2 regions of the Pseudomonas sp. AN-B15 genome follow, and region 2 is predicted to be linked to the other one. Evidence: predicted binding sites of a transcription regulator. Region 2 holds the regulator's gene; the other holds the start of a gene.
What was found. Region 2 encodes sigma-54, which starts transcription at its own class of promoters, with help from an activator protein. Its sites were predicted from a motif close to ANTGGCATNNANNTTGCTNT; they were not measured.

Region 1 (11,113 bases), 610 kb from region 2:
AATGCACGGCTTTGCCGGCGGCCACGGCTTTATCCACAGCCGCGCAGATGGTCGGGTTCTCGAAAAACTCGCCGTCGCGGATCGCTTTGGTCACGCGCGTGAAGTCCTGATACACCACGCGCCCGGCGCCGAGGTTCATGTGGCCGACTTCGGAGTTGCCCATCTGGCCGTCCGGCAGACCGACGTCCATGCCGCTGCCCGAGATCAGGCCGTTCGGCACCGTGGCCCACAGACGGTCGAGCACAGGCTTCTTCGCCGCATACACGGCATTGGATTCGTGGCTGTCACTGTGACCGAAGCCGTCGAGAATCATCAGGACCAAAGGTTTAGGCGTGGTAGTCATGGAATCCACTCGTGGCTAATAAAGAAGAGGGCGATGGAAAAGGGAGTGGCAGTTTAAAGCGAAGTTCCTGCGGCGTCACCGCCGGACGGGGTTTGGCCCACCATAGTGGCTGTGTATACTGGCCGACATTTTAACGCCCTGGAACCTCCTTCGATGGTTGCTCACCTGATTGAATTTGCCACTAACCACTACATTCTTGTCGGTATCTTCGTCGTACTGCTGGCTCTGCTGCTGGCGCACACGATGCAGGGCGGCGGTAAAAGCCTGAGCACTGGCGAGCTGACCGCATTGGTCAACAAGGACGCAGGCGTGGTGGTGGACATCCGTCCGGCGAAAGATTACGCCGCCGGTCATATCGTTGGCGCGATCAACATTCCTCAAGACAAGCTGGCTGCGCGTGCCGGTGAGCTGGAAAAGCACAAGGCCAAGACCATCATTCTGGTGGACGCCCTGGGCCAGACCGCTGGTACCCACGCTCGCGAGCTGATGAAATCCGGCTTCACCGCCGCCAAGCTGTCCGGCGGGATCTCCAGCTGGAAAGGCGACAACCTGCCGTTGGTGAAGTGATATGAGCGAAGTCATCGTCTACTCCAGCGATTACTGCCCTTATTGCATGCGAGCCAAGCAATTGCTCGCGAACAAAGGTGTGGCCTTCGAAGAGATCAAGGTCGATGGCAAGCCGCAGATTCGTGCTGCCATGAGCCAGAAGGCCGGACGCACCTCCGTGCCGCAGATCTGGATCGGCGACAAGCACATCGGCGGTTGTGATGATTTGTATGCCCTGGAGCGCGCCGGCAAGCTCGACGCGCTGCTCAAGGCCTGAACGGCTGCACCCACGTACAGCAATCCCTAAAAGACCCAAGATCAGAAAGGATCTGAGATGACTGACCAACAGAACACTGCAGCCAGCGAAGAAGAAACCGCACCGCAATTCTCCTTGCAGCGCATCTACGTACGCGATCTGTCTTTCGAAGCCCCGAAAAGCCCGGCGATCTTCCGCCAGCAGTGGGACCCGACCGTCGGTCTGGACCTGAATACCCGCCAGAAAGAACTGGAAGGCGATTTCTACGAAGTCGTGCTGACCCTGTCCGTGACCGTGAAAAACGGCGACGAAGTGGCCTTTATCGCTGAAGTGCAGCAGGCCGGTATCTTCCTGATCAAGAACCTGGACGCGGCTTCGATGAGCCACACTCTGGGTGCGTTCTGCCCGAACATCCTGTTCCCGTACGCGCGCGAAACCCTGGACAGCCTGGTGACCCGCGGTTCGTTCCCGGCCCTGATGCTGGCGCCAGTGAACTTCGACGCCCTGTACGCGCAAGAGCTGCAGCGCATGCAGGCTGCGGGCGAGACGCCGACCGTTCAATAAGCGGTTTGAGCGACAACGAAAAAAGCGCCGTAACGGGCGCTTTTTTCTTGGGTTGGAATACAGACTTCATGACTTCATGTAGGAGCTGCCGCAGGCTGCGATCTTTTGATCTTGATCTTCAAAAACAGGATCAAAAGATCGCAGCCTTCGGCAGCTCCTACAGGGGTGATGTTTTTGCGGGCGGGTGGTTATTTGAAGTCGTTCTGCCGCCACGCTTCGTACACGGCCACCGCCACGGTGTTGGACAGGTTCAGGCTGCGGCAGCCTTCACGCATCGGCAGGCGCAGACGCTGCTCGGCGGGCAGGGCGTCGAGCACTTCCGGTGGCAGGCCACGGCTTTCCGGGCCGAAGATGAACGCATCGCCCGGGACGAACGCGGCGTCGTGAAACGGCCGCGAGCCCTTGGTGGTGAAGGCGAACAGCCGTGGGTTGCCGAGGCTCTCCAGGCAGCTGGCGAGGTCGGCGTGGCGCTGCAACGTGGCATATTCGTGGTAGTCGAGTCCGGCCCGGCGCAAGCGCTTGTCGTCCATCTCGAAACCCAGCGGTTCGATCAAATGCAGGTGGCAGCCACTGTTGGCGCACAGCCTGATAACGTTGCCGGTGTTCGGCGGAATTTCTGGTTGAAAAAGGATGACGTGAAACATGCACGGCTCCGCAGGTAAAGATGACGCGCATTCTACGCCGCCAGCCGACCCGCGTTCGAAACTATTCCCGCGGGTGATCGGTTCGCTGGCGATTTTCGGCTTGATGGTCGGCTTGATGATCGGTCGCCTGACCACGCCGGACCCGAGCGTGCTGCAGCAGGTTGACGTGACCGCTGACGGCCTGGTGGTGTGGTTCAACAATGAGCCGAAGCTGCACGGCGAGATCATCGACGGTACCGTGGCCTTGTTGTTTCAGGCTGAAGGCCGCGCGCAGAAGGGCCAGCTCAAGCTCAATGGCAAGGATGTGAACTGGCGTACGCGAGCGAGTGACGGTGGGCTGTTGTTGACAGTGCTGGCGGCGCGGCCGCTGCAAGGGGAATGGACCGGGAGCAAGGTCGATGACCGCTGGCGGCTGGAGATCCATCTCCGGGAGCAATAAAAGCGGGAATCCCCGGCCTGCCTGTACCGGGGTTCCCAAAACGGGGTGGACTTCGCTGAGAGCGTCGGTCCGGTGTAAAGAGGGAACCCCCGGCCTGCCTGTACCAAGGATCCCAAAAGGGTGGGTTCGCCGCGTTGCGGTTTGAACCCGGTGTAAAGAGGGGAATCCCCGGCCTGCCTGTACCAAGGCCCCCGAAACGGGTGGTGAATCGAATCACCTGTGAGGGATGTTGCAGGCGGCGTGCCAGTTTTAGTATTTCGAAACAGAAAAAAGCTTCAGATGCACGAAAGCCCCGTAAATCGGGGCTTTGATGCTTCTTCTTGGTTGGAACTTTGAACACGGTTGGTGTTTTTTTGATCAGTGAGATATGCCCAATTGCGGTTCGCCGTGCCTTGTGGCGGTGCACACAAAAAAAGATCGCAGCCTTCGACAGCTCCTGCAGGGCTATACATTCTCTGCAGGAGCTGCCGAAGGCTGCGATCTTTTTGCGGACGATTAGAGGAGGGGCTTAGCCCTCATCCCCCTCATCATCATCCCCGCCATCCACTTTCATCCCCAATTCCTTGATCTTGCGGGTCAGGGTATTACGCCCCCAACCGAGCAATACCGCCGCATCACGCCGGCGTCCGGCCGTGTGCTTCAGCGCGGTCTCGATCATGATCCGTTCGAAAGCCGGCACTGCGCTGTCGAGCAGGCTCGACTGGCCACGGGCCAAGGCTTGATCGGCCCACTGACGCAGCGCCTGCTCCCAATTGGTCACCGGTGCCGAATCCTGCGGCAGGCTCAGCAGTTCCGGCGGCAGGTCACTGATGTGCACTTCGCGACCGGAGGCCATCACGGTGATCCAGCGGCAGGTGTTCTCCAACTGCCGCACGTTGCCCGGCCATGGCAGGTTCTTCAGGTATTCCTCGGTCTCGCTTTTCAGCAGCTTCGGTTCCACCGCCAGTTCTTGCGCGGCGCGGCTGAGGAAGTGTTTGGCCAGGGTCGGGATGTCTTCGCGACGGTCCGACAGGCGCGGAATGTGGATGCGGATCACGTTGAGGCGGTGGAACAAGTCCTCACGGAATTTGCCGGCGTGCACCAGGGTTTCCAGGTTCTGGTGGGTCGCGGCAATGATCCGCACGTCGACCTTGACCGGCACATGCCCGCCAACGCGATAGAACTCGCCATCGGCCAGCACCCGCAGCAAACGGGTCTGGGTATCGGCTGGCATGTCGCCGATTTCATCAAGGAACAGCGTGCCGCCGTCCGCCTGTTCGAAACGCCCGCGACGCAGGTTGGCCGCGCCGGTAAACGCGCCTTTCTCGTGGCCGAACAGCTCGGATTCCATCAGGTCCTTGGGGATCGCCGCCATGTTCAATGCGATGAACGGCGAGGCCGCGCGCGGGCTGTGGCGGTGCAGGGCGTGGGCCACCAGTTCTTTACCGGTGCCGGACTCGCCGTTGATCAACACCGTGATGTTGGAGTGGCTCAAGCGGCCGATGGCGCGAAACACTTCCTGCATCGCCGGTGCTTCACCGATGATTTCCGGGGTGCGGGTCAGCGCGGGTACCACTTCCAGGCCTTGCTGTTCCTGCGCATGCTGATTGGCGCGCTTGACCAGCGACACCGCCTCGTCAACGTCGAACGGCTTGGGCAGGTACTCGAACGCGCCGCCCTGATAGGAGGCGACGGCGCTGTCCAGGTCGGAGTGAGCGGTCATGATGATGACCGGCAACCGTGGGTGCTGTTCGCGGATGCGCGCCAGCAGATCGAGGCCACTGGCGCCCGGCATGCGGATGTCGGAAATGATCACATCAGGCTGCTGACGGGCCAGACGACTCATCACGCCATCGGCGCTGTCGAAGCTCTGCGTGGTCATGCCTTCCTGCTGCAAGGCTTTTTCCAGAACCCAACGGATAGAACGGTCGTCATCGACGATCCACACGGTTTCACTACGGCTCATGTCGATGTGGCTCCTTGTTCCAGTGGCAGAAAGATCGAGAACGTGGTGTGGCCGGGGTGGCTGTCACACTCGATCAGGCCCTGGTGCTGGCTGATGATGTTCTGGGTGATGGCCAGGCCCAGCCCGGTACCGTCCGGGCGGCCGCTGACCATGGGAAAGAAGATGGTTTCCTGAAGTTCCGCCGGGATCCCCGGGCCGTTGTCGATGATTTCGATCTTGGTTACCAGGCGATGGCGGACGTGGCCGATGGTGAACTGGCGCATGGTCCGGGTGCGCAGGCTGATGCGCCCCAGACGCAGCTCGTTCTGGCTGCTGATTGCCTGCATCGCGTTGCGCACGATGTTCAGCACGGCCTGAATCATTTGTTCGCGGTCGATCAATACGTCGGGAATGCTCGGGTCGTAGTCGCGCACCAAGGTGATGCAGCCCTGGCTTTCCGCCTCGACCAGTTGGCAGACGCGTTCGAGCACTTCGTGGACGTTGCACAGCGCCAGCGATGGCAGCTTGTTCGAGCCGAGCATGCGGTCGACCAGATTACGCAGGCGGTCGGCCTCTTCAATGATCACGTTGGTGTAGTCGCGCAGGCTGTCTTCCGGCAACTCGCGGGCCAGCAATTGCGCGGCGCCACGGATGCCGCCGAGCGGATTCTTGATCTCATGGGCCAGACCGCGCACCAGCATTTTGCTGGTTTCCTGCTTGGACAACTGCGCCTCTTCCTTGGTGATCCGCAGCAGGCGGTCACGCGGGTGCACTTCCAGCAAGAGCATGGTTGCGCCGTTGCTGAGGATCGGCGTCACCGCGTAGTCCACGGTCAGGGTCTGGCCGGTGAGGGCGGTGAGCATCGCTTCGCGCTTGGTGAACGGGTGCGCCTGTTCGACTGCCTGACGCAGCGAGTTGAGCGCCTCGGTAGACTCGGTGAACAACTCGCTGATGAACTGCCCATGGCTGCGCTGGCCGCTGATGGCCAGCAGCATCTCGGCCGCCGGGTTCATGTACTCAAGGCGCAATTCGGCGTCGAGCAGGATGGTAGCGGTGGTCAGGTTGTCGAGCAGCAAACGGTGGATTGCGTCGCTAATAGTCATCGGAGCCTCTTTTGGGGGCGGAGCGTGCGCAAGAAGCAGGCGTCGTTAAACGGAAAATGCAAAAACCAAACCAAGGCTCCGAAAAGAAGCGTTCGTCCCCTGAAACAGGCGTTTGACGCTCGCTTGCGTGGCGCCAATGTGCTCAGGGCGTGAAGTTTCGAACCAAATTGGGTTGAAATGTGAGTACGGTGCAGTCTTGTGCACCAATATAGTGCGCAAAGCTGAACAGCGTTAGAAGAAGCGCAGGAAGGGATTTTTTTCTTCGGTGGGTTTGTCTTTCAATGGGCATTCCGGGCGTACGCCATAGTCCTCGCTGACGCAGGGTTTGACCTGGCGTTTCTGTGCCAGCGAGATGCGCAGCATGTGGAACGGCTGGTTAGCGGTGCGTTCGACGGTGCGACCCTGCTCATCGAGGATTTCCACTGACAGGTTATGGCTGCCGCGATCAATGTTGCTCAGCGGGAAAACAGGACTCAGGCCCGGCTCGCCAGTGGCTTGTCCGTCCAGCAGCAGGCGATAGCGGTGACCCTGCTGTAGACCCGGTTCGCTGGTGACGCTGACGATCACCTCGCCCGCGCTGCTGCGAAGGGTCGCGTCCGGCTCGGGGATGAGGATGCGCAGCATGTCGTAGTGAAACAGCGGTTGTTCCGGGGATTTTTTTGCGGCGTTGATCGGCGCAGCGACCGTGGGTTTGGCCGACATGCGGTTGCTGGTTGCGATGGGAACGCGCTTGGCATTGCCGCGCGGCTGATCGGTGTAGACGCGATTACCCTGCGCATCGACGTAGGTGAAGACCTCCGCCGAAACGGGCAGGGCGAACAGACACAGGACCAGCCAGAAAATCTTCATGGCTTGTGCACCCGCTGCACGGTGAACACCACTGTTGGGCTCTGCTGGATGATCGTTTCGCCGTCGATCACCTGCACCGCGAGATGATGCTCGCCGCGATCGACATTCACCAGTTGCAGGATTGGCACATTGCTCGGCTGGCCGTAAGGCGCGTCGTCCAGCACCAGCCTCAATTGGTGTGGCGCCTGCAGGCGCGGCTTGATCAGCACATTGACAGTGAAGGTGCCGTTGTTGGCGCGCAGCGCTTCTTCGCTGGGCAGGCCGGTCAGCTCCAGCACCTCGTAGGCACTGCGTGCCGCGGGGCGTGTGTCGGTGCTTGAAGGCGCTGGCGCGCTCGGTGCCTGTGGCGCGACGCGGTTGAGTGGCGGCAACTCGACCGGCTGCGCATGAACACCGTCCGGCGAGTGATCGCTGTAGACCGTGTTGCCGTTGGCGTCGGTGTACTTGTAGATCTGCGCGGCGGCGGGCAAGGCGATCAGCAGCAGAATGTAGAGAAAGGTGCGACCCATGAAATCGACCGGGAAAGAAAGCGATGGGGTGCAGCATAGGCCAGGGTGCGGCGGTTGGCCCAGCCCGGGATATATCCGGAGATCATTCAGACGCCAAAATCCCCTTTGGGAGCGAGCCTGCTCGCGAAGGCGGTCGCCATCCCCGTCAATGACCCACCGTATTCGCGAGCAGGCTCGCTCCCACCGGGGATTTGTGTAGCTTCATAAATCGTGGGCAATAAAAAGGCCTCCCGAAGGAGGCCTCTTTTGTCACGCTGCGTAGCGCAGCGCTACCGGATCAGCAGCTGTAGTACAGCTCATATTCCAGTGGGTGTACGAAGGTACGGACCTTGATTTCTTCTTCGGATTTCAGCGCGATGTAAGCGTCGATGAAGTCGTCGGAGAATACGCCGCCCTTGGTCAGGAACGCACGGCCCTTGTCCAGCTCTTCCAGGGCTTCTTTCAGGCTGCCGCAAACTTGTGGGATCTCTTTCGCCTCTTCAGGCGGCAGGTCGTACAGGTTTTTGTCAGCGGCATCGCCAGGGTGGATCTTGTTCTGGATACCGTCCAGACCGGCCATCAGCAGTGCTGCGAAAGCCAGGTACGGGTTGGCAGCCGGATCCGGGAAGCGAGCTTCGATACGACGGCCGCGTGGGCTGTTGACGTAAGGAATACGGATCGAGGCGGAGCGGTTGCGAGCCGAGTAGGCCAGCATCACCGGCGCTTCGAAACCTGGCACCAGACGCTTGTAGGAGTTGGTGGCCGGGTTGGTGAAGCCGTTCAGGGCCTTACCGTGCTTGATGATACCGCCGATGAAGTACAGGGCGGTTTCGGACAGGCCGGCATAGCCTTCGCCAGCGAAGGTGTTCTTGCCGTCTTTGGCGATGGACATGTGTACGTGCATGCCCGAGCCGTTGTCGCCGTACAGTGGCTTCGGCATGAAGGTCGCAGTGCGGCCGTAAGCGTCGGCAACGTTGTGGACAACGTATTTCAGGGTCTGAACTTCGTCAGCTTTTTTCACCAGGGTGTTGAACTTGACACCGATTTCGTTCTGACCGGCAGTCGCCACTTCGTGGTGGTGAACTTCAACGGTCTGGCCCATCTCTTCCAGTGCGTTGCACATGGCAGTACGGATTTCGTGGTCGTGGTCGAACGGCGGAACCGGGAAGTAGCCGCCTTTGATACCAGGACGGTGGCCTTTGTTGCCGCCTTCGATGTCTTGGTCGGACATCCACGAACCTTGCTCGGAGTAGATCTTGAACATCGAGCCGGAGATGTCGGACTTGAACTTCACTTCGTCGAAGATGAAGAATTCTGGTTCTGGACCGGCGAAGACGGTGTCGCCGATACCGGTGGTCTTCAGGTATTCCTCGGCGCGGTGCGCGATGGCGCGCGGGTCGCGATCGTAACCTTGCATGGTCGAAGGTTCGATGATGTCGCAAACCAGGATCAGGGTCGCGTCTTCGGTGAACGGGTCGAGAACGGCAGTGTCGTCGTCCGGCAGCAGGATCATGTCGGAGGCTTCGATGCCTTTCCAGCCAGCGATGGAGGAACCGTCGAACATCTTGCCGACTTCGAAGAAGTCGTCTTCCAGCGCATCGCGAGCCGGCATGGTCACGTGGTGCTGAGTGCCTTTGGTGTCCGTGAAGCGCAGATCAATCCACTTGACGTCATGATCTTTGATGAGTTGAACCGACTTCGACATAGTGTCCTCCGGGTGGCTTAGGGCTTGGTAGTGGATGCCCTTAATTTGGGTGATGCCGGCGCAGATACTCTGCCAAGGCAACCTGCCTCACAAGGGAGCAAATTGCATGCCAGTGCCCCAGCATGGGTTTTTTGCCCCAATTTCACGCTTTCGAAGCAAGAAAGCGCCATAAAGGCGAATTTATCGCCCCTTAATGTAGCGCTTCAAATCAGAAATGACCCGTTTTGGTGCAAGTGAAACCTTCTGCATATTAACTGGTTAAACCTTGAGCAATTTCCGCTATAATCCGCGCCCCCCTTTTTCGGCTGGCCCTGCGCGCGCTGTTTTCATGAAACTAATCGTAAAAGTCTTCCCCGAGATCACCATCAAAAGCCGCCCTGTCCGGATGCGTTTCATCCGCCAGCTGGCCAAGAACATCCGCGCCGTGCTCCGCGATCTGGACCCGGCCGTGGTGGTGAACGGTGTGTGGGACAATCTCGAGCTGGAAACCCGCGTGACCGACCCCAAAGCCTTGAAAGAGATGGGCGAGCGCCTCACTTGTACTCCTGGTGTCGCGCACTTTCTGCAGATCGACGAATACCCGCTGGGCGACTTCGACGACATCACCGAGAAGTGCAAACAGCACTACGGCGATGTGCTGGCCGGGAAGATTTTCTCGGTGCGCTGCAAGCGTGCAGGCAAGCATCCGTTCAGCTCGATGGACGTCGAAAAATACGTCGGCAGCAAGCTGCGTCGCGAATGCGGGGCGGCCGGAATCGACCTCAAAGACCCGGAAATCGAAGTTCGCATCGAAGTTCGCGACCAACGGTTGTTTGTCATCCACAGCCAGCACAACGGTATTGGCGGTTACCCGCTCGGCGCCCTGGAGCAGACGCTGGTATTGATGTCCGGCGGCTTTGACTCGACGGTTGCCGCGTACCAGATCATGCGCCGCGGCCTGATGGCACATTTCTGCTTCTTCAATCTGGGCGGGCGTGCCCACGAACTGGGCGTGATGGAAGTCGCGCATTTCATCTGGAAGAAGTACGGCAGCTCGCAACGCGTGCTATTTGTCAGTGTTCCGTTCGAAGAAGTGTTGGGTGAAATTCTCGGCAAAGTCGATAACAGTCATATGGGCGTCGTATTGAAGCGTATGATGTTGCGCGCATCGTCGGCCATTGCCGACCGGCTGCACATCGACGCGCTGGTCACCGGCGAAGCGATTTCCCAGGTATCGAGCCAGACGCTGCCGAACCTGTCGGTGATCGACTGCGTGACCGACAAGCTGGTCCTGCGCCCACTGATCGTTGCGCACAAGCAGGACATCATCGACACGGCCAACGAGATCGGCACCGCCGATTTCGCCCGGCACATGCCGGAGTACTGCGGGGTCATCTCGGTCAATCCGAAGACCGCCGCCAAGCGCCACCGTGTTGAGCACGAAGAGAAAGAATTCGACATGGCGGTCCTCGAGCGTGCGCTCGAAAACGCCAAACTGGTGCCGATCGATCGAGTGATCGACGAATTGGGCCAGGACTTGCAGATCGAAGAAGTCGGCGAAGCGCTGGCCGGTCAGATCGTCATCGACATCCGTCACCCGGATGCGGCCGAGGATGACCCGCTGGAACTCGCCGGCATAGAAGTACAGACGATGCCGTTCTACGCAGTGAACGCTCGTTTCAAGGAGCTGGATCCGACTCGCCAGTACCTGCTGTATTGCGACAAAGGCGTGATGAGTCGCCTGCATGCTCACCATTTGCTCAGTGAGGGGCATGCCAATGTGCGCGTTTATCGACCGAGCTAAGTGCCCGGGGCTGTTTGCCTGTGGCCTGCGTCACCGGCCCCCCGACACCGCCGTCAAGCTGTAACGGCCATGCCGGACACTACTGTTAATCGCTGCCAAGACTTGTCAGCAAACCGAATCCTCTGATCGAGATACACAAGTGATCGAAAATCTACGTAACATCGCCATCATTGCCCACGTTGACCATGGTAAGACCACCCTGGTAGACAAACTCCTGCGTCAATCCGGCACCCTGGAGCGCAACGAGCTCAACGACGAGCGCGTGATGGACTCCAACGACCAGGAAAAAGAGCGCGGTATTACCATCCTGGCGAAAAACACCGCCATCAACTGGAACGGCTACCACATCAACATCGTGGACACCCCGGGCCACGCCGACTTCGGCGGCGAAGTAGAACGCGTAATGTCGATGGTTGACTCCGTTCTGCTGCTGGTTGACGCTCAAGACGGTCCTATGCCGCAAACCCGT
Region 2 (11,113 bases):
GCCTACAAACAGGGTCGCCCGGTGATTGACGTCGCGCTGGAGCACACCGACCTGTCGCGCAGCCAACTGGAAGAGTTACTCAACCCCGAGAAACTCACTGCCGGCGGCGTGTAAATCCCGCAACTGCTTTGGAGGTTCACCATGGAGCACTGGAAACGCACGATCGAACGGGCCAATCGCTGCTTCATGCTCGGCGAACTGATTGATGCCCGTGAGGCTTACCTGCAAGCCCTGGCCTTGGCGCAAGTGCTGTTCGAACGCTGGGCGGACGCCGACGAAGCAGTGGCGGCCTGCGTCATCTCCCACCACAACCTGGCGGATCTGCACCTGCGCCTGAACCAGCCGGAGGAGAGCGCCGAGTACCTCTGCGCGATTCATCAACGGTTATTGCAGACCATGCAGGACGAGCGCCTGCGCCCGGCCCTGCGGGAAGCGGCGTTGCGCCAGAGCAGCAAGACCTACGTCGAGCTGCTGAATTTCATCGGCGAACACGGCGAATACCCGCGCACCCAGCGCCTGCTGCACCCGGACATCGGCAATGCACGCCGCGCGTCAGCCTCACATCACCATGGAGTCCACTGAAATGGCTTTTACCTTGCCTGCCTTGCCGTACGCCTACGACGCCCTGGAACCGCACATCGATGCGCAAACCATGGAGATTCACTACACCAAGCACCACCAGACCTACATTAACAACCTCAACGCTGCCGTCGAAGGCACTGAGTACGCCGAGTGGCCGGTGGAAAAACTGGTCGCCAGCGTCCAGCAGTTGCCGGAAAAACTCCGTGCGGCCGTGATCAATCAGGGTGGCGGGCATGCCAACCATTCGCTGTTCTGGGAAGTCATGGTGCCCAACGGTGGCGGCAAGCCTGACGGTGCACTGGCCAAGGCGATCGAGGAGCAATTGGGCGGTCTCGACAGCTTCAAGGAGGCCTTCACCAAAGCCGCGCTGACCCGTTTCGGCAGTGGCTGGGCCTGGCTCAGCGTGACCCCGGAAAAAGAACTGGTCGTGGAAAGTAGCGGCAATCAGGACAGCCCGTTGATGAACGGCAACACGCCGATTCTCGGTCTGGACGTCTGGGAACACGCCTACTACCTGCGTTACCAAAACCGTCGCCCGGAATACATCAACGCGTTCTACAACGTGATCAATTGGCCTGAAGTTGCCGCGCGTTATCAGGCTGCTCTGGTTTTAAGTCATCCATAAAAACAATCCAAGGCTGACTATGAGCACTGAAACACTGGCGGCTGGCGGTGGACGCATGTTTCGTTACGCGATCGGGTCGCTGTTGCTGCTGGCGGGCATGACTTTGCTGGCGGCGCATGGGCTGGAGTGGCTGGATCTGCAGCCGAAACTGTCGCGGGCCTTGCAGGGTGGCGCGATTTGCGCCCTCGGCACGGCGCTCGGCGCGGTGCCGGTGCTGGTGATCCGGCGCATGCCGCAGAGGCTCAGCGATACGCTGTTGGGGTTCGGCGCCGGCGTGATGCTGGCGGCGACTGCGTTTTCGCTGATCGTGCCAGGTATCGCTGCTGCTGAAAGTCTGGGCCTGACACCGTGGGCTGCCAGCGGGTTGATCTGCTTCGGCATCATGCTCGGTGCATTCGGTCTGTATCTGGCGGACCTGAAACTGTCCGGCGCCTCACCGGAAATGCTCGTCGGTACCCCTGAGCGCCCGGTGATTGCGCCGCGGATCTGGCTGTTCGTGTTTGCCATCATTGCCCACAACATCCCGGAAGGCATGGCGGTGGGGGTGTCTGCTGGCGGCGGCATGCCGGATGCCGACAGCCTGGCGATGGGCATCGCCTTGCAGGATGTGCCAGAGGGGTTAGTGATTGCGCTGGTGTTGGCCGGGGCCGGGATGTCGCGGGTCAAGGCGTTTTTGATCGGTGCGGCGTCAGGGCTGGTCGAGCCGGTTTTTGCGCTGCTCTGTGCGTGGCTGGTCAGCCTGGCAGAGTTGTTGTTGCCGTTGGGGCTGGCGCTGGCCGCGGGAGCGATGTTGCTGGTAGTGACGCATGAGGTGATCCCCGAGTCGCGACGCAATGGTCATGACAAGCTGGCCAGTCTTGGCTTGCTGATCGGGTTTTGTCTGATGATGGTGATGGATACCGCATTGGGCTGAATATCAAAAGATCGCAGCCTGCGGCAGCTCCTGCATTGGAATGCGTTCACTGTAGGAGCTGCCGCAGGCTGCGATCTTTTAATCTTTAACGATCAACCACCCTCATCGAAGTAGTTGTTGATCAACGCCACCAGCGCATCCAGCGCTTCTTTTTCCTGATGGCCTTCGGTACTCAGATAGATCTTCGTGCCCTTGCCGGCAGCCAGCATCATCATCGCCATGATGCTTTTACCGTCCACGGTTGTTTCTGGTGTACGACCCACTCTGATCGTGCAATCCGGGAACTGACCCGCCACCCCGACGAACTTGGCCGAAGCTCGGGCATGCAGGCCCAGTTTATTGATGATTTCGATTTCCAGAGCAGGCATCGCGGTGTGAATCCTTTAAGTGAGGTCGCGGTGGCGAACCTGGACGTTCTTCAGGGTTTTCTGCAGGGCCTGACCCAGGCGTTCGGTCAGGTAAACGGAGCGGTGATGCCCACCTGTGCAGCCAATGGCAATGGTGACGTAGGCGCGGTTGCTCGCCGCAAAGCGTGGCAGCCATTTATTCAGATAGCCGAAGATATCCTGATACATCTCCTCGACTTCCGGCTGCGCCGCCAGGTATTCGGCGACTGGTGCATCGAGACCCGATTGGGCGCGTAGCTCCGGCTTCCAGTACGGGTTGGGCAGGCAGCGCACGTCGAACACCAGATCCGCGTCCACCGGCATGCCGCGCTTGAAGCCAAACGACTCGACCAGAAACGCCGTGCCCGGCTCTGGCTGATTCAGCAGGCGCAACTTGATGGTGTCACGCAGCTGGTACAGATTCAGATTGGTGGTGTTGACCTTGAGGTCGGCCAGGTCGGCAATCGGGCCGAGCAGGGCAGTTTCGTCGTTGATCGCTTCGGCCAGCGAGCGGTTGGCAGTGCTCAGCGGATGGCGTCGGCGGGTTTCCGAGAAGCGCTTGAGCAGGGTTTCTTCGTCAGCATCCAGATACAGCACATCGCACTGGATGTGGCGGGCGCGGACTTCTTCAAGCAGTTCGGGGAAACGCGACAGGTGGCTCGGCAGATTGCGTGCATCGATCGACACGGCCACCAGCGGCTGGGCCAGCTCGGTATGAATCAGGGCGCGTTCGGCGAGTTCCGGCAGCAAGCCGGCCGGCAGGTTGTCGATGCAGTAGTAGCCGTTGTCCTCAAGGACATCCAGGGCGGTACTTTTACCCGAGCCGGAGCGGCCGCTGACGATGATCAAACGCATGATTAATGACCGTTCTGCTCGCTCAGGACGACCTGATACAAGGCTTCGTTACTCGGTGCGCTGCGCAGTTTTTCGCGCACTTCCTTGCGATCGAGCATGCTGGCGATCTGGCGCAGTAATTCCAGGTGAGCATCGGTGGCCGCTTCCGGGACCAGCAGGACAAACAGCAAGTCAACCGGAGCGCCGTCGATGGCATCGAAATCAATGGGGGCATCAAGGTGCATCAATGCGCTGATAGGCGCTTCGCAGCCTTTGAGGCGACAGTGGGGAATGGCGATGCCGTTGCCGAAACCGGTGGAACCGAGTTTCTCACGGGCGATCAGCGCATCGAACACATCCTGCATGGCCAGATCCGGCACTTCTTTATGGACGAGGTTGGCAATCTGTTCGAGGGCTTTCTTTTTACTGCCGCCCGGCACGTTCACCAGGGAACGGCCGGGGGTCAGGATACTTTCAAGTCGGATCATGGGTTGGGAGTGTTAACGACCGGTTGCGCCCTGAAGGAGGCTCTGGGTCTTTTCCTTATGCTTTTTGAGTTGGCGATCCAGCTTGTCGGTCAGTGAGTCGATCGCAGCATACATGTCGGTATCTTCTGCGTTGGCGACCACTTCGCTGCCGGGTATATGCAAGGTGGCTTCGATTTTCTGCTTGAGCTTTTCGACGCACATCGTGACCTGCACGTTGGTGATCTTGTCGAAATGGCGCTCCAATCGTTCGAGTTTCTCGTTGATGTAGGTGCGCAGAGGTTCGGTCACTTCCAGTTGGTGTCCACTGATGTTGACTTGCATACAGCTTCTCCTTCGTTGCCAGTGCATAAAGCGGCAGGCCGGATAGCCTGCCACTGGAACGCTGTAACGTGGCTTACATCAACCGCTTGCGTTCGCTCGAAGGCGCGATCCCGAGGGATTCACGGTACTTGGCGACGGTGCGGCGAGCCACCTGAATGCCTTGTGCCTCCAGTAAACCAGCGATCTTGCTGTCACTCAATGGCTTTTTCTGATTTTCCGCCGCGACCAGTTTTTTGATGATCGCGCGGATCGCCGTGGATGAGCATTCACCGCCTTCGGAGGTGCTGACGTGGCTGGAGAAAAAGTATTTCAGTTCATAAATGCCCCGAGGGGTATGCATGAATTTCTGCGTGGTGACCCGGGAAATCGTCGATTCGTGCATGCCGACCGCCTCGGCGATGTCATGCAGGACCAACGGTTTCATGGCTTCGTCGCCGTATTCCAGGAAGCCACGTTGGTGCTCGACGATCTGGGTGGCCACCTTCATCAGGGTTTCATTGCGGCTTTGCAGGCTCTTGATGAACCAGCGCGCTTCCTGCAGCTGATTGCGCATGAAGGTGTTGTCGGCGCTGGTGTCGGCGCGCCGCACGAACCCGGCGTACTGCGCATTGACCCGCAGACGAGGCACCGACTCCTGATTCAGCTCGACCAGCCAGCGTTCGTTGTCCTTGCGCACAATCACGTCAGGCACCACGTACTCGGCTTCGGTGGATTCGATCTGTGAACCCGGGCGCGGATTGAGGCTCTGCACCAGTTCGATGACCTGACGCAGCTCGTCTTCCTTGAGCTTCATGCGTCGCATCAGCTGGCTGTAGTCGCGATTGCCAAGCAGATCGATGTAATCGCTGACCAGACGCTTGGCTTCGGTCAGCCAAGGAGTCTTGGCCGGGAGCTGACACAGTTGCAGCAACAGGCATTCACCGAGGTTGCGCGCGCCGATGCCGGCGGGTTCGAATTGCTGGATGCGGTGCAGGACGGCTTCGATCTCGTCCAGCTCGATGTCGAGTTCCGGATCAAAGGCGTCGAGAATTTCTTCGAGGGTTTCGTCGAGATAACCCTGATTGTTGATGCAATCGATCAGGGTCACGGCGATCAGGCGGTCGGTGTCGGACATCGGCGCCAGGTTCAGTTGCCACAGCAGATGGCTTTGCAGGCTTTCCCCGGCGGAGGTGCGGGTGGTGAAATCCCACTCGTCGTCATCGCTGCTGGGCAGGCTGCTGGCGCTGGTCTGGTAGACGTCTTCCCAGGCGGTATCGACGGGCAATTCGTTAGGAATGCGCTCGTTCCATTCGCCTTCCTCCAGGTTGTCCACCGTCGGGGCGGTTTCCTGATAGGAGGGTTCCTGAATCTCGGTGTTGGGTTTTTGTTCGGCGTTGTCGGCCAATGGATCGGAGTTGTCGAAGTCGTCGCCTTCTTCCTGGCGCTCGAGCATCGGATTGGATTCCAGGGCCTCCTGGATTTCCTGTTGCAGATCCAGGGTCGACAATTGGAGCAGGCGGATGGCCTGTTGCAGCTGCGGTGTCATCGTCAGCTGCTGGCCCATTCTCAAGACTAGCGATGGTTTCATGGCAGGGGCTTAACACCTTATTCGCCGGCGCGCATGCGCCATCCACTACAGGGCGCCGAAGCGCCAAACTTAAGCAAATTATATGCCTGAAACTGTCGTGTTTGCCTAGAGCGCTGTAACAATAAAGCGTATAAAAAAAGCGCTTCAACGTTACAGCACCCGGACGGCTGGCCGAATGCGCTCGCGCTTTAGAGGCGGAACTCGTGGCCCAGGTACACTTCCTTCACCAGGTCGTTGGCAAGGATGGTTGCCGCATCGCCTTCAGCGATCAGTTGACCGTCGTTGACGATGTAGGCGGTCTCGCAGATATCCAGCGTCTCACGCACGTTATGGTCGGTGATCAGCACACCGATGCCCTTGGCCTTGAGGTGATGGATGATCTGCTTGATGTCGCCGACCGAGATCGGGTCGACACCGGCGAACGGTTCGTCGAGCAGGATGAATTTCGGGGCGGTTGCCAGGGCGCGGGCGATTTCCACCCGACGGCGTTCACCACCGGACAGGCTCATGCCGAGGTTGTCGCGGATGTGGCTGATATGGAACTCCTGCAGCAGGCTTTCCAGCTCCTTGCGACGACCGGCCTTGTCGAGCTCCTGACGGGTCTCGAGGATCGCCATGATGTTGTCGGCCACTGACAGTTTGCGGAAGATCGATGCTTCTTGCGGCAGATAGCCGATACCGGCCTTGGCGCGACCGTGCATCGGCTGGTGGCTGACGTCCAGATCGTCGATCAGTACGCGGCCCTGATCGGCCTGCACCAGGCCGACGATCATGTAGAAGCAGGTGGTCTTGCCGGCGCCGTTCGGGCCGAGCAGGCCGACGATCTGGCCGCTGTCGATCGACAGGCTGACGTCACGCACGACCTGGCGGCTTTTATAGGCCTTGGCCAGGTGCTGAGCTTTCAGAGTTGCCATTACTGGGTTTTCTCGTCGGTTTTCTTCTTCGGCTGGATCACCATGTCGATGCGCGGACGCGTCTCGGTGACCTTGTTGCCGGTAGCGCGACCGGCGCTGGCCAGTTTTCTCACCGTGTCATAGACGATTTTCTCGCCCTGGGTGGTGTTGTTGTCCTTGTCGACAACCTTGGCCTTGTCGATCAGCACGACGCGGTTTTGCGCGGCGTGATACTGGATCGTCACGCCCCAGCCCTGTACAGGCTTGGTGTCACCCTGGGTTTGCAACTGCTCGAAGTAGGCAAGGTTACCCACCGAGGTCACCACGTCGATGTCGCCGGTCGGGGTACGGGTGATGGTCACCGTATTGCCCTTAACGATCATCGAACCCTGGGTGATGATCACGTCACCTTTATAGGTGGCGATGCCATTCTTGTCGTCCAGTTGGGCGTCGTCGGCCTGAATGCGGATAGGTTGCTGCTGATCGTTCGGCAGAGCCCAGGCGCTCACGCTTCCCAGTGCTGCGCCCAGACTGAGCAAAATAGGGAGGGTTTTAACGAGCCTCATACTGTCCTCTTACGTTCGATTGCAGGTGTATCCTGCTTTCCTTCAAATACGCCTTCATTCCCACGCCAGTCGATACACCGCCAGCGCCGTCGATTCTAACGGGTTGCTCGGTCTGCGCATATTGCTGCTGAGGGAACACCGTCATGCGGGTGCTGGTGATCAGGGTGTCGCGGTTCTTTTCATCGGTGCGCTTGATGCGTACCGAGTCGATCAGTTCTACCTGGGTTCCGTCCGGGTTCACTTCGCCACGCTCGCTGGTCACGTGCCATGGAAAGTCTGTGCCGCGGAACATGTTGAGGTCGGGTTTGGTGACCAGTGTCACGTCCGTCGCTTTCAGATGCTCGGCCTTGTCCGACGTCATTTCGTACTGCACCTTGCCGTCCGGAAGGTATTGCAGGGTATGCGTGTTCGTGGCGTACCAGTCGATGGCGGTGTCTTCGACCTTGGTCACGGGTTTGTCGAGGAACCGTTCAGGGCTGATGTTCCAGTAGCCGACCGCTGCAAACAGGGCAGCGATACAGCCGAACAACAGGAAGTTGCGAAATTTTTTGCTAAACATGGTTTGGCTCACAGGTACGCGGCGTTGGCCGCATCGAGGCGGCCCTGGGCGCGCAGGATCAATTCGCAGAACTCTCGGGCGGCACCTTCGCCACCGCGGGCCCGGGTCACGCCATGGGCGTGTTCACGCACGAAGTCGGCAGCATTGGCCACGGCCATGCCCAAGCCTACGCGGCGGATCACCGGCAGGTCAGGCAGGTCGTCACCGAGGTAGGCGACCTGTTCATAGCTTAGGCCCAGTTGCGCCAATAGGCCGTCCAGAACCACCAATTTGTCTTCGCGGCCCTGAAACAGGTGCGGGATGCCGAGGTTCTTCGCCCGGCGCTCGACCACCGGCGTCTTGCGGCCGCTGATAATGGCGGTTTCTACGCCGGCATTCATCAGCATCTTGATGCCCTGGCCGTCGAGGGTGTTGAAGGTCTTGAATTCGCTGCCGTCTTCGAGGAAGTACAGGCGCCCGTCAGTGAGGACGCCATCGACGTCGAACACCGCCAGTTTGATCGCTTTGCCGCGTTGCAGCAGATCGGTTGTCATTACATCACTCCTGCACGCAGCAGATCGGAGAGGTTGAAGGCGCCGATCGGGCGATCTTCTTCGTCCACGACCACCAGTGCGTTGATTCGGTGGTCTTCCATGATTTTCAGCGCTTCGGCGGCGAGCATCTCGGGCCGTGCGGTCTTGCCGTGTGCGGTCATGACCTGGTCGATGGTGGCGCTGCGGATGTCGATGCTGCGATCCAGGGTACGGCGCAAGTCGCCGTCGGTGAAGATCCCGGCGAGTTTGCCATCGGCTTCAACGATCGCGGTCATACCCAGGCCCTTGCGGGTCATTTCCATGAGCGCGTCCTTGAGCAGGGTACCGCGTTGCACTTGCGGCAGCTCCTGGCCGGCGTGCATGACGTTTTCCACTTTCAGCAACAGGCGTCGACCCAGGGCGCCGCCCGGGTGGGAGAAAGCAAAATCTTCGGCGGTAAAACCCCGGGCTTCCAGCAGCGCCACGGCCAGGGCATCGCCCATGACCAGCGCAGCGGTGGTCGAGGAAGTCGGTGCCAGGTTCAGCGGGCAGGCTTCGTGCTCGACGTGAACGTTGAGATTGACTTCGGCGGCCTTGGCCAGCGGTGACTGTGGATTGCCGGTCAGGCTGATCAACTGGATGCCCAGGCGCTTGATCAACGGCAGCAGGGTGACGATTTCGTTGGTCGAGCCGGAGTTGGAGAGGGCAAGGATCACGTCATCGCGGGTGATCATGCCCATGTCGCCGTGGCTGGCTTCGGCTGGATGAACAAAAAATGCCGGGGTGCCGGTGCTGGCCAGGGTCGCGGCAATCTTGTTGCCGACGTGCCCGGATTTGCCCATGCCGACCACGACCACACGGCCCTTGCTGGCCAGAATCATCTCGCAAGCGCGTACGAAATCGGCGTCGATATGGGGCAACAAGCCTTGTACGGCTTCCACTTCGAGGCGGATGGTGCGTTGTGCCGATTGAATCAGGTCGCTGGATTGGCTCATGTCAGAAATCGTATAGCCCGATGAAAAGGCGGCGATTATAGCGGTTATGTTGAAAAGCCTCACGCAAGTTCGTCGAGCTTTGTCATTCCTGGCAACCAAAACCCTGAAAAAGTGCCATCGGGCCTGTCATATCGTTGAACGCGGAAGGGCATGGGCCTTGGGCGCTTGGCGTTTGCAGTGATATAGTTCGCCGCCAGTTCGGCCTGCCCGGGAGGTATGTGCTTTCTGCGGAAAGCCAGGCGTCCGAGTGAGAGGCTGCATCGCAAGGAGTTTAGATGAGTGCCGATAACGCCTACGCGGTCGAGCTGAAGGGAGTCTCCTTCAAGCGCGGTGCGCGCAGCATTTTCAATAACGTCGATATTCGCATCCCGCGCGGCAAGGTTACCGGCATCATGGGGCCTTCCGGGTGTGGCAAGACCACGCTGCTGCGATTGATGGGCGCGCAATTACGTCCCTCCAGCGGGGAAGTCTGGGTCAACGGTCAGAACCTGCCGTCGCTGTCGCGCAGTGATCTGTTCGATGCGCGAAAGCACATGGGCGTGCTGTTTCAGAGTGGCGCGCTGTTCACCGATCTCGATGTCTTCGAGAACGTCGCTTTCCCCCTGCGGGTTCATACCCAATTACCGGACGAGATGATCCGCGACATCGTCCTGCTCAAATTGCAGGCGGTTGGACTGCGCGGCGCGATCGAGTTGATGCCGGACGAGCTGTCGGGCGGCATGAAACGTCGCGTGGCGCTGGCGCGGGCGATCGCGCTCGATCCGCAGATTCTCATGTATGACGAGCCTTTCGTTGGTCAGGATCCGATCGCCATGGGCGTGCTGGTGCGTCTGATCCGTCTGCTCAACGATGCGCTGGGCATTACCAGCATTGTGGTTTCCCACGACCTGGCCGAAACCGCGAGCATCGCTGACTACATCTATGTCGTGGGTGATGGTCAGGTGCTGGGACAGGGCACGCCGGACGAATTGATGAACTCGGATGAACCGCGTATTCGCCAGTTCATGACCGGCAACCCCGATGGCCCGGTGCCGTACCATTTTCCAGCGACGGATTACCGCGCAGATCTTCTGGGGAAGCGCTGATGCGCAGAATTTCATTGATAGAACGCGTCCGCCGCTTCGGCGAGACGGCGATCGACGCCGTGGCGGTGTTTGGCCGCGCGACCCTGTTCCTGTTTCACGCCCTGCTCGGTCGTGGCGGCATCAGCGGCGGTTTTGGTCTGCTGGTCAAGCAACTGCATTCGGTTGGCGTGATGTCGCTGGTGATCATCGTCGTCTCCGGGATTTTCATCGGCATGGTGCTGGCGCTGCAGGGCTTCAGTATTCTGTCGAGCTACGGTTCGGAGCAGGCAGTGGGGCAGATGGTCGCCCTGACTTTGCTGCGTGAATTGGGTCCGGTGGTGACGGCGCTGCTGTTTGCCGGGCGTGCCGGTTCGGCGCTGACGGCCGAAATCGGCAACATGAAGTCCACCGAACAGCTTTCCAGCCTGGAAATGATCGGCGTCGACCCGCTCAAGTACATCATTGCTCCGCGCCTGTGGGCCGGTTTCATTTCCCTGCCGGTGCTGGCGATGATTTTCAGCGTGGTCGGCATCTGGGGTGGTTCGTGGGTGGCTGTCGACTGGCTGGGTGTGTATGAAGGCTCTTATTGGGCGAACATGCAGAACAGCGTGAATTTCACCAGTGACGTGCTCAACGGCGTGATCAAAAGTATTGTTTTTGCCTTTGTAGTGACCTGGATTGCCGTATTCCAAGGCTATGACTGTGAGCCCACTTCCGAGGGGATCAGTCGTGCTACCACCAAGACCGTGGTGTTTGCCTCGCTGGCAGTGCTCGGCCTGGACTTTATTCTGACCGCTTTGATGTTTGG

Region 1: glnA (glutamate--ammonia ligase) is a predicted target of sigma-54. The motif match lies at 8,956-8,975, and genes of this name have one in related genera.

What each region holds. Positions count from the first base shown of each region.
Region 1 is NZ_CP049737.1:393,116-404,228, forward strand. It holds gene gpmI (2,3-bisphosphoglycerate-independent phosphoglycerate mutase) at 1-343, opposite strand, end outside; gene GTQ41_RS01785 (rhodanese-like domain-containing protein) at 497-910, shown strand; gene grxC (glutaredoxin 3) at 912-1,166, shown strand; gene secB (protein-export chaperone SecB) at 1,224-1,709, shown strand; gene GTQ41_RS01800 (tRNA (cytidine(34)-2'-O)-methyltransferase) at 1,898-2,353, opposite strand; gene GTQ41_RS01805 (hypothetical protein) at 2,352-2,792, shown strand; gene ntrC (nitrogen regulation protein NR(I)) at 3,301-4,737, opposite strand; gene glnL (nitrogen regulation protein NR(II)) at 4,734-5,819, opposite strand; gene GTQ41_RS01820 (DUF4124 domain-containing protein) at 6,051-6,668, opposite strand; gene GTQ41_RS01825 (DUF4124 domain-containing protein) at 6,665-7,177, opposite strand; gene glnA (glutamate--ammonia ligase) at 7,455-8,861, opposite strand; gene thiI (tRNA uracil 4-sulfurtransferase ThiI) at 9,190-10,644, shown strand; gene typA (translational GTPase TypA) at 10,784-11,113, shown strand, end outside.
Region 2 is NZ_CP049737.1:999,488-1,010,600, forward strand. It holds gene GTQ41_RS04305 (aspartate ammonia-lyase) at 1-114, shown strand, start outside; gene GTQ41_RS04310 (hypothetical protein) at 142-582, shown strand; gene GTQ41_RS04315 (superoxide dismutase) at 584-1,207, shown strand; gene GTQ41_RS04320 (ZIP family metal transporter) at 1,227-2,120, shown strand; gene GTQ41_RS04325 (HPr family phosphocarrier protein) at 2,213-2,488, opposite strand; gene rapZ (RNase adapter RapZ) at 2,504-3,361, opposite strand; gene ptsN (PTS IIA-like nitrogen regulatory protein PtsN) at 3,364-3,828, opposite strand; gene raiA (ribosome-associated translation inhibitor RaiA) at 3,841-4,149, opposite strand; gene GTQ41_RS04345 (RNA polymerase factor sigma-54) at 4,223-5,716, opposite strand; gene lptB (LPS export ABC transporter ATP-binding protein) at 5,905-6,630, opposite strand; gene lptA (lipopolysaccharide transport periplasmic protein LptA) at 6,630-7,175, opposite strand; gene lptC (LPS export ABC transporter periplasmic protein LptC) at 7,162-7,734, opposite strand; gene GTQ41_RS04365 (HAD family hydrolase) at 7,743-8,267, opposite strand; gene GTQ41_RS04370 (KpsF/GutQ family sugar-phosphate isomerase) at 8,267-9,241, opposite strand; gene GTQ41_RS04375 (ATP-binding cassette domain-containing protein) at 9,517-10,326, shown strand; gene mlaE (lipid asymmetry maintenance ABC transporter permease subunit MlaE) at 10,326-11,113, shown strand, end outside.